One region of the Streptomyces sp. NPDC127177 genome, then DNA from elsewhere that is predicted to be linked to it. Evidence: riboswitches for the same ligand, from Rfam matches in the RefSeq annotation. Region 1 holds a riboswitch; the other holds the start of a gene.
What was found. A riboswitch is a leader RNA that binds a small molecule or an ion and turns the genes downstream of it on or off. The one in region 1 is predicted to bind S-adenosylmethionine.

Region 1 (5,321 bases):
GGGTGCCGGGAGAAGTAATCGGCGCGCGCCTGCTCGTCCAGTTCGCGCAGCACGGCCTTGCCCAGCGCCGTGGCGTGTCCGGCGTCCTGGAAACCCACCCAGAGGTCCACGCGGGGCGCGCGGGCGCTGTCGACGATCTCCATCACACGGATCTCGCCCTCCTCGTACACCGTCAGGTAGACCGCGGCCGAGAGGTCGTTGCGCAAGGACGTCAGGACGGGCCGGACCCGGCTCAGCGACTGCGTGTCGTCGCGCCCGGCACCCAGCGGGGAGCGGCTGCCGGAGAGGGTGACCATGCCGTCGTCCAGCACGGTCAGATAGCCGTCCCGCGCGAGCTCCTTCAGCAGCTCCTGGACGGTCGTCAGGGGCAGTCCGGCCTCCCTGGCCAGCTGCTGGACGGGCGCTCCTGCCGCGTGCGCCCCGGCGGCCTCCATGACTCGGAGAGCGCGCTTGACGTACGCGGTGAGTTCGGGGCCGGCCTCGTCACCCATGCCCACAAGCATGGACCCGGTGCCGGGCAGTGGCAATATGTCCTGCTTACCGCCCCTGACCTGGGGCGCGGAAACGGTCCAGGGGCGTCACACGGGCGGTGGCGGCCGGCGGGGCCGGTCAGGAATGAAGAAGCGTGCTCCACGCGCCGCGGCTAGCGTGAATGCTGGGCAGCGATCACAGGCCCGGCCCCCGACGGACAGATGGAGAAACGATCACCATGGCCACCAGGACGGACGCCAAGTCGCCTGCCCCGCACGCTGCCGACATCCACGACATGATCCGTGTGCACGGCGCGCGCGTGAACAACCTCAAGGACGTCAGCATCGAGATCCCGAAGCGGCGGCTCACGGTGTTCACCGGTGTCTCCGGATCGGGCAAGACCTCGCTGGTGTTCAACACGATCGCCGCCGAGTCGCAGCGGCTGATCAACGAGACCTACAGCGCCTTCGTGCAGGGCTTCATGCCCACACTGGCCCGGCCCGAGGTCGACGTCCTGGACGGGCTCACGACCGCGATCATCGTCGACCAGCAGAGACTGGGCGCCGATCCGCGCTCCACCGTCGGCACGGTCACCGACGCCAACGCGATGCTGCGCATCCTCTTCAGCCGGCTCGGCAAGCCGCACATCGGCCCGCCCGGTGCGTACGCCTTCAACGTTCCCTCCGTCCGGGCCAGCGGCGCCATCACCGTCGAGCGCGGCAACAAGAAGGCGGTGAAGGCGACCTTCAACCGCACCGGAGGCATGTGTAGCCGTTGCGAGGGCCGGGGCACCGTCTCCGACATCGACCTCACCCAGCTCTACGACGACTCCAAGTCGCTGGCCGACGGCGCGTTCACCATTCCCGGCTGGAAGTCGGACAGCTTCTGGACCGTCCGGGTCTACGCCGAGTCGGGGCTGCTCGACCCGGACAAGCCGATCCGCAAGTACACCAAGAAGGAGATGCAGGACTTTCTCTACCGGGAGCCGACCAAGGTCAAGGTCGAGGGCGTCAACCTCACCTACGAGGGACTGATCCCCAAGATCCAGAAGTCGTTCCTGTCCAAGGACAAGGAAGCGCTGCAACCCCACATCCGTGCCTTCGTGGAGCGGGCGGTCGCCTTCGCCACCTGCCCCGAGTGCGACGGTAGCCGGCTCAGCGAAGGGGCCCGGTCGTCCAGGATCAAGCGGATCAGCATCGCCGACGCCTGCGCGATGCAGATCAGCGACCTGGCCGCATGGGTCCGCGGTCTCGACGAGCCCTCGGTGGCACCCCTGCTCACCGCGCTGCGGCAGACTCTGGACTCGTTCGTCGAGATCGGCCTCGGCTACCTCGCACTCGACCGGCCGTCGGGAACGCTGTCGGGTGGCGAGGCGCAGCGCGTCAAGATGATCCGGCACCTGGGCTCCTCCCTCACCGACGTCACCTACGTCTTCGACGAACCCACCGCGGGCCTGCACCCCCACGACATCCAGCGGATGAACAGCCTGCTGCTGCGCCTGCGGGACAAGGGCAACACGGTGCTCGTCGTGGAGCACAAGCCGGAGACCATCGCGATCGCCGACCACGTCGTCGACCTCGGTCCCGGCGCCGGCGTGGCTGGCGGCACCGTCTGCTTCGAGGGAACGGTCGACGGGCTGCGGTCAGCGGGCACGGTCACCGGACGCCACTTCGACGACCGGGCCGCCCTCAAGGAGTCGCTGCGCGAGCCCACCGGCACGCTGGAGATCCGCGGCGCGGAGGAGAACAACCTGCGCGGCGTCGACGTCGACATCCCGCTCGGGGTCCTGGCCGTCGTCACCGGCGTCGCCGGTTCCGGAAAGAGCTCGCTGATCCACGGCTCGGTCTCGGGCCTGGACGGCGTCGTGCCGATCGACCAGAGCGCGATCCGTGGCTCACGACGGAGCAACCCCGCGACGTACACCGGACTGCTCGACCCGGTCCGCAAGGCGTTCGCCAAGGCCAACGATGTGAAGCCGGCGCTGTTCAGCGCGAACTCCGACGGCGCCTGCCCCGGTTGCAACGGCGCGGGTGTCGTCTACACCGACCTCGCGATGATGGCGGGCGTCGCCACCGTCTGCGAGGAGTGCGAGGGGAAGCGGTTCCAGGCCTCGGTGCTCGAATACCGCCTCGGTGGCCGCGACATCAGCGAGGTGCTCGCGATGTCGGTGACGGAGGCCGAGGAGTTCTTCGGCGGCGGCGAGGCGCACACCCCGGCCGCGCACCGCGTCCTCGGCAGACTCTCCGAGGTCGGGCTCGGCTACCTCAGCCTCGGCCAGCCGCTCACCACACTCTCCGGCGGTGAGCGGCAACGGCTGAAGCTGGCCACGCACATGGGGGAGAAGGGCGGCGTCTACGTGCTCGACGAGCCGACCACCGGACTCCACCCGGCCGATGTCGAGCAGTTGCTCGGCCTGCTCGACCGGCTCGTGGACTCGGGTAAGTCGGTCATCGTGATCGAGCACCACCAGGCGGTCATGGCGCACGCCGACTGGATCATCGACCTGGGCCCCGGCGCCGGCCACGACGGCGGCAGGCTCGTCTTCGAGGGCACCCCAGCCGACCTCGTCGCCGACCGCTCCACCCTCACCGGCGAGCACCTCGCCGCCTACGTCGGCGCCTGACCGGAAGCCGTGACGGTCGCCACGTCGTTGCTGTCGGGGAAGGCGGGGTGGCCGCCGAGGCGGCGCACGTAGTCCCCGAGCCGGGGGTGTGTGGCGAGGACGGCCGGCCCGAGATGGACGAGCGCCACCCACAGGTCCACATCCGCAGCCGTCAGCTCCTCACCCAGCACATAGGGCCGCGGGGCGAGGTACTGATCCACCAGGTCGAGCGCCGCCGATCGCTCCGAGGGCTCGGCGGACGGGGTGACGTGCTGGTCCAGCAGGTCACGGAGGGCTTCGATGTCCGCGGCGAGCTCCGGCGGACGCAGCGTGGAGGGGCAGGCCTCGTCGTGCCCGGAGAGCAGGCCGGCCAGGTCCCTGAGGATGTCGGGGGTGTGGTTGCTGACGATCCGTCCGCTCCACCGGTCGCACAGCGCGGGCGCGGTCAGCGGCCCGTCGTAGTGGTGCATGGTGGCCTCGTACGCGCTGCGCAGCGAGGCGAAGGCTTCGGGCGTCTCGGCGGGGTGTCCCAGCCGTGTGGTGGCGACCGAGTCCTGGAGACCGAGCAGGCCGAGGGTGATCGAGATACGCAGCGAGCGCGGACAACTCGCCGACAGGAAAAGCTCGTAGCGGTGCGGAGCCGGATAGAAGCCACCGGCCAGACCGACGCCGATCCGGCTGTGGATGGGGGAGGACGGTACGGCCGCCGGCGGACGCGGATGTGCGGCGCGTGGGCTCGGTCCGGGTGAAATCGAGCCGCATGTGATCGAGTTGGCTGTGCTGGAACCGCGCGAAGCTGTCTCGGGCATGACTCTCCCTTTGGGGATCCCTGTGGGAACGAGGAAGCCACCGCCGCCTTGTGGGCATGGGCGGCCGGGTGGGGAACGACTGCGCTTTCGCACCGGTCCGGATCACGATCGGACGGACCTGTACGCGTCCGGGTCTGCCGGGCTAGTAAGCGCTGGAGACACGCAGCAGATCGATGTGCAGGCGCCTCGTCAAGCCGTTCCTGGACAAATCCCACCGGTCCCGACTCCGGGGCTCGCGAGACGCGAGACCACGCTTGCCCCGCCGCGCCGGCGGGACCCGGTCGTCACCCGGGGCACCCCGTCGCGGTGGAAGGGTTGCCTGCCAGCGGGCCGGGGCCGATGACCTCGTGAGCAGGAAGGATCCCGCGCAGGGGGCGCTGACAATCGTGACCGTCCATGCCAGTTTCGGTGCGCCGCGTGACGCCGTCAAGAAGGCCGTACGGGCCGTCTCGCCTGGTGGTCACCGGCGTTGACATTCCTTTCGGTGCATGCCTAACTTGCGGCGCAGAACGGCGCCGGGGATTCGCTGAACGCCCTGGCCCGCCGCCCGGCGGTGGGGTGCCCCAGGTGAGGACCGGACCTGACGACGTTCGGTGAGCGCGAGGCCCCGCGGGGCGGAATGGTGACGGTGAGGGCGATGAACGCAGCTGAGGGGATGGCTGCCTGGCGGTCCCGCGGCCGCGTCCTGCTCTGCGCGAACCGCTCCGTCGACCTGCAGCGCGTCAACAGCGCTCTGTGTACCGCCGCTTGTCGCGCGCTCTGTCAAGGCTGACCGGCCTTCTGAGCTTCTGACGTCCACCGCTTTCGCGGTGTGTCCTCTCCCCGCCCGGCCCCCGTCCCGTGCTGTGCGCCGCGTCCCGCCGAGTCATGTCCGACCGGTGCGGCGCCGCTGCCGTCAGCGGTCCGGGCTGTCCGTATCCGCTGGAGCCCTCCGTGAGTGAATCCCCAGGCGTCGCTGTGTCCTCCGGCTCGGCGCCGCCCACCGAGGCGGCCCCCCGCCCCGCTCCACCTGCCGAGCCGAAGCCCCTGGCCGCGCAGCGGGTCCGCCCGCTGCTGCGTCCCGGCCGCTGGATCGTCACGGCCGTCGTACTCGTACTGGCCGCCCAGATCCTCCATGGCCTGGTGACCAACCCCTTCTACCAGTGGGACCGGTTCCAATACTGGTTCCTGCGCCCCACCATTCTCGACGGACTGCTCATCACCCTCGAAGTCGCCGTGTACAGCGCCGCGTTGGGACTCCTCGGCGGTGTGCTGCTGGCCCTGGCGAGGCTCTCCCCGAGCCCGGTGCTGCGCGCGGTCAGCTGGCTCTACACCTGGCTCTTCCGATCGGTGCCGCTGATCGTCGTCCTGCTGTTCCTCTACAACTTCAGCGCGCTCTACCGGACGCTGAGCGTCGGTGTGCCGTTCGGCCCCGCGTTCTTCAGCTTCGACGAGTCGCG
Region 2 (5,321 bases), on a different contig from region 1:
ACGGACGGCCTGCCGCCCGCCGGTTCCTTGCCCCGACGGACCTGCGGGCCTCACCGGCCCGGTCCAAGTTTCTGTCACTCTCACCTGGAGAGTGCTAACGCCAATGATTAGCACTCGACCCCCTTGAGTGCAAGCGCCGAAGGCACGTCGGGCAGGGGCGCACAGACGCACGTGAGGCCCGTACCCCGGTGGGAGGTACGGGCCTCACGTGCGTGAGTAGTGTCGTTGGCCGACCGCGCCGAGCTCAGCCGACGGCGAGCTTGACCATGTCCGCCTGCGGCCCCTTCTGGCCCTGCGAGATTTCGAATTCAACTCGCTGACCCTCTTCGAGGGTGCGGTATCCGTCCATCTGGATCGCGCTGTAGTGGACGAAAACATCCGCACCACCGTCGACCGCGATGAAGCCGTACCCCTTCTCCGCGTTGAACCACTTGACGGTGCCCTGAGCCATGCCTAACTCCCCTATTACTGGCCCTTGCACAGGACCGCACTTCGCGGGCCCTGGGTCAGAACTCACCCTCCGACAGGCGAGGGTGCGTGCGCCGGAACGCGTCGACCGCGGCCGAATGTATCTGCCCAACTGCCCTCTGCAACAGGTCAATCGGACGAGAATTCCAGGCAGCACGGAGCGCCCGAATATGAGGAATTCGTGAGGATCCTGGGCAAGTCGGGCCAGGCAAAGGCGACTTATGGCGCAAGAGGATCAGGTACTTTGGCTGCATCTTGTCGTGGCCAGGCGCATTCTCATATGCGGTTGGCACGGGCAGCGGAGGGGACTTCCCACACTCTACCGCGCTCAACCATGCAGAATTGCCCCCTCCGCTTGTGAAGCGGAGGGGGCAATCACGGTGACGCGGATGCGGTCAGCCGCCCGCGACGGCCGGGATGATCGAGATGCCGGCGCCGTCCGGGGTGACCGCTTCCAGGCCGCCCTCGAAGCGCACGTCGTCGTCGTTGACGTACACGTTCACGAAGCGGCGCAGCTTGCCCTGGTCGTCCAGGACGCGGGCGGCGATCCCCGGGTGGTCCTTCTCCAGGGACTCGATGACCTGGGAGAGGGTCGCGCCCTCGGCCGGGACCTCGGCCTGGCCTCCCGTGTAGGTGCGGAGGATGGTGGGGATACGGACCTTGACGCTCATGGTGGGTGCCCTTCCTGGAGTCTCGGGTGGGTCGGCTCGGTGGGTCAGCTGGTGCCGAGGCCGGCGGCGCGGAAGGCGTCCAGGCTCGGACGGATCGTCGCCGTCGCCTGCGAGGTGGCGGCCACCGCGTCCAGCGTCTTGAGGCCGTCACCGGTGTTCAGGACGACGGTGGTGAGCGACGGGTCCAGCAGACCGGCCTCGATCAGCTTCTTCGTCACACCGACCGTCACCCCGCCCGCGGTCTCGGCGAAGATGCCCTCGGTGCGCGCCAGCAGCTTGATCGCGTCGACGACCTGCTCGTCGTTGACGTCCTCGACGGCGCCACCGGTGCGGCGGGCGATGTCCAGCACGTACGGGCCGTCGGCCGGGTTGCCGATCGCCAGGGACTTGGCGATGGTGTCCGGCTTCTGCGGGCGCACGACGTCGTGGCCGGCCTTGAAGGCGGTGGAGACCGGCGAGCAGCCCTCGGCCTGGGCGCCGAAGATCCGGTACGGCTTGTCCTCGACCAGGCCGAGCTTGATCAGCTCCTGGAGGCCCTTGTCGATCTTCGTGAGCTGCGAGCCGGACGCGATCGGGATGACGATCTGGTCGGGCAGCCGCCAGCCGAGCTGCTCGCAGATCTCGTACGCGAGCGTCTTGGAACCCTCGCCGTAGTACGGGCGCAGGTTGACGTTGACGAAGCCCCAGCCCTCGCCGAGCGGGTCGCCGATGAGCTCCGAGCAGAAGCGGTTGACGTCGTCGTAGTTGCCCTCGATGCCGACCAGCTCACCGCCGTACACCGCGGCCATGACGACCTTGCCCTGCTCCAGGTCGTGCGGGATGAACACGCAGGACCGCAGTCCGGCACGGGCGGCGGCGGCGCCGACCGCTCCGGCCAGGTTGCCGGTGGAGGAGCAGGAGAGCGTGGTGAAACCGAAGGCGCGGGCGGCCTCGACGGCGATCGCGACGACGCGGTCCTTGAAGGAGTGCGTCGGGTTGCCGGAGTCGTCCTTGACGTACAGACCGCCGGTGACGCCCAGCTCACGGGCGAGGTTGTCGGCCTTGACCAGCTTGGTGAAGCCGGGGTTGATGTTGGGCTTGTCCGCGACATCGGAGGGGACCGGCAGCAGCGGCGCGTAGCGCCAGATGTTGTTGGGTCCGGCCTCGATGCGCTTCCTCAGCTCGTCCGGGGAGCCGCTCGGCAGGTCGTACGCCACTTCGAGCGGCCCGAAACAGGTCGCGCAGGCGAAGAGGGGGCCGAGCTCGAAACGCTCTCCGCACTCGCGGCAGGAAAGTGCCGCGGCGGGACCGAGGTCCACAGAAGCATCGGTGTGTGCTGCAACAGTCTGAACAGCCATGATGGCGAGGCCCTTTCTCCTCATCTTCCTCGTGACGCATTTCGCCACAAGACGGAATTGGCACCTTCCCCACCTGACCTCGCGGTCGGCGGGAGGGTTGCCGGGACTTCAACGGGCCGTTCCCTCTGTCCCTCTGGATGAGCGCTGTGGCACTGGACCATCGATCCAGGCGTTTATCGGCGGACGGACCCCGGCATGCGACGGCCATCTGCGTTGTTCAAGACTGTAACCGAAGCACCGGACTGTTGAGATAGCCGTCCGAACCGCGAGATGGATCACATACAGGGAGTATCGACCGTGCTGGAAGAGGTCGAACGCTGGCTGACCAGGCGTTCCTGGTCGGTCGCCGACCGTCCGCTGGACCGGCTCCTGGCCACCAGGAGTGACCCCCAGAGCGGGAACGGGAGCGTGAGCGTCGTGCTGCCCGCACTCAACGAGGCGGCGACGGTCGGCGACATCGTCGCGACGATCCGGCGTGAGCTGATGGAGAAGGTCCGGCTGGTCGACGAACTCGTGGTGATCGACTCCGGCTCCACGGACGCCACCGCCGAGGTCGCGCGCCGCGCGGGGGCCCGGGTGATCCACCGGGACGCGATCCTGCCCCGCGTCCCGGCCGTCCCCGGCAAGGGCGAGGTGCTGTGGCGCTCACTCCTGGTGACCGGCGGGGACATCGTCTGCTTCATCGACGCGGACCTCAAGGACTTCTCGGCCGACTTCGTCTCCGGGATCGTCGGCCCGCTGCTGACCGACCCCTCGGTCCAGTTCGTCAAGGCGATGTACGACCGTCCCCTCGGGGACACCGCGGGCCAGGGCGGCCGGGTCACCGAACTGGTGGCACGTCCGCTGCTCAATCTGCACTGGCCGCAGCTGGCGGGCTTCGTCCAGCCGCTGGGCGGCGAGTACGCCGTGCGCCGCTCACTGCTGGAACGGCTGCCGTTCCCGGTCGGCTACGGAGTGGAGCTGGGGCTGCTCGTCGACGCCCTGCACACGGTCGGCCTGGACGCGCTCGGCCAGGTCGACGTCGGGGTGCGCAAACACCGCCACCAGGACGGCCAGGCGCTCGGCCGGATGGCGGCGGCCATCTACCGGACCGCCCAGCTGCGGCTCTCCCGGGGGCATCTGGTCCGCCCCGCGCTCACCCAGTTCGAGCGCGGCGAGCACGGTTTCGTCCCGCACACCTACCCGGTGGACACCGAGGAGCGGCCGCCCATGCGCGAGATCGCCGAGTACGTCTCGCGCCGCGCGGCCTGAGACGGAGCGCGGCCGTACGCACGTTTGGGCGGTTCGTGATCGGGCTAGATTCCGCAACATGGTCTCCGAGCACGCCCCTCAGTCCGCCACCGCCCAGGTACTCGTCGCGTCCAACCGCGGTCCGGTCTCGTACACGCTGGGTGAGGACGGCTCGCTCGACGCGAAACGGGGCGGTGGCGGGCTCGTCTCCGGGCTCAGCGCGGTCGACGACAAGGTGTGGGTCTGCGCCGCCCTGGGAGACGGCGACCGCGAGGCGGTGCGGCGCGGGGTCGGCGAACCGGGCGTGCGGATGCTCGACATCGACGCGGAGGTGCACGCCGACGCGTACAACGGCATCGCCAACTCGGTGCTCTGGTTCGTCCACCACCTGCTCTACCAGACCCCCGTGGAGCCCGTCTTCGACGCGGAGTTCCGCCGTCAGTGGGCCTCCTTCGAGACCTACAACCGGGCCTTCGCCGAAGCGCTCGCCGAGGAGGCGGGCGAGGGTGCGGCGGTCCTGGTGCAGGACTACCACCTGGCGCTGGTGCCCGGCATGCTCCGCGAACTCCGGCCCGATCTGCGGATCGGCCACTTCTCGCACACCCCGTGGGCGCCCGTCGACTACTTCCGGATGCTCCCCGACGACATCGCCGAGCAACTGCTGCACGGCATCCTCGGCGCCGACCGGGCGGCCTTCCTGACCCGCCGGTGGGCGGACGCGTTCATCGGCTGCTGCACGGAGATCCTCGGCGGCACCGGCCGCACCCGCATCGGTGTGCACGGGCTCGGCGCCGACGCGGACTTCCTGACCCGCCGCGCGCACGAGGCGGACGTCGACGAGCGCATGGCGGCCCTGCGGGAGCAGGTGGGCCCCGGCCGGCGGACGATCGTGCGGGTGGACCGCACCGAGCTGTCCAAGAACATCGTCCGCGGGATGCTCGCCTACCGCGCCCTGCTCGACGGGCGGCCCGAGTGGCGCGGGCGCGTCGTCCACATCGCGTTCGCCTACCCCTCACGGCAGGACCTCGCGGTGTACCGGGAGTACACGGCCGAGGTGCAGCGCGTCGCCGACGACATCAACGCGGTGCACGGCACGGCGGACTGGACCCCGGTGGTGCTCCACGTCAAGGACGACTTCGCCCGCTCGCTGGCGGCGTACCGGCTGGCCGACGTGGCACTCGTCAACCCCATCCGGGACGGGATGAACCTGGTCGCCAAGGAGGTCCCGGTCGTGTCCGACGACGGCTGCGCGCTGGTCCTGTCGCGGGAGGCGGGGGCGTACGAGGAGCTGGGCGACGACGCGATCACGGTGAACCCGTACGACGTGTCCGCCACCGCCGACGCGCTGCACGAGGCGCTGACGATGCCGGACGACGAACGGGCGGCACGCACGGAGCGGCTGGCCGCTGCGGCGACCGCGCTGCCGCCGCAGCAGTGGTTCCTGGACCAGCTAGAGGCGCTGCGCCAGGGCTGACAGGAACTCCACGACGGCTCCCGGCCCCGGCACCAACAGGTCGGCGCGCTCGGCCAGTTCGGGCACCTCCGCTCGTCCGCTGCAGATCAGCAGGCCGGGGGTGCCTTCGGGGCCCTCGGTGCGGAGCTTCTCCACGGCGGC

Region 2: linked by a shared signal. The riboswitch ahead of thrC (threonine synthase) and the one ahead of ACFVJX_RS04825 (glutathione S-transferase C-terminal domain-containing protein) in region 1 are both predicted to bind S-adenosylmethionine.

Annotation. Positions count from the first base shown of each region.
Region 1 covers NZ_JBHXUW010000004.1:70,844-76,164, forward strand. Annotated here, with positions in the region: gene ACFVJX_RS04815 (IclR family transcriptional regulator) at 1-491, opposite strand, end outside; gene ACFVJX_RS04820 (ATP-binding cassette domain-containing protein) at 710-3,094, shown strand; gene ACFVJX_RS04825 (glutathione S-transferase C-terminal domain-containing protein) at 3,079-3,882, opposite strand; SAM riboswitch class IV at 4,128-4,235, opposite strand; gene ACFVJX_RS04830 (amino acid ABC transporter permease) at 4,816-5,321, shown strand, end outside.
Region 2 covers NZ_JBHXUW010000007.1:31,185-36,505, reverse strand. Annotated here, with positions in the region: gene ACFVJX_RS07170 (cold-shock protein) at 245-451, opposite strand; gene ACFVJX_RS07165 (MoaD/ThiS family protein) at 864-1,139, opposite strand; gene thrC (threonine synthase) at 1,184-2,476, opposite strand; SAM riboswitch class I at 2,494-2,620, opposite strand; gene ACFVJX_RS07155 (glucosyl-3-phosphoglycerate synthase) at 2,774-3,727, shown strand; gene ACFVJX_RS07150 (trehalose-6-phosphate synthase) at 3,786-5,180, shown strand; gene otsB (trehalose-phosphatase) at 5,157-5,321, opposite strand, start outside.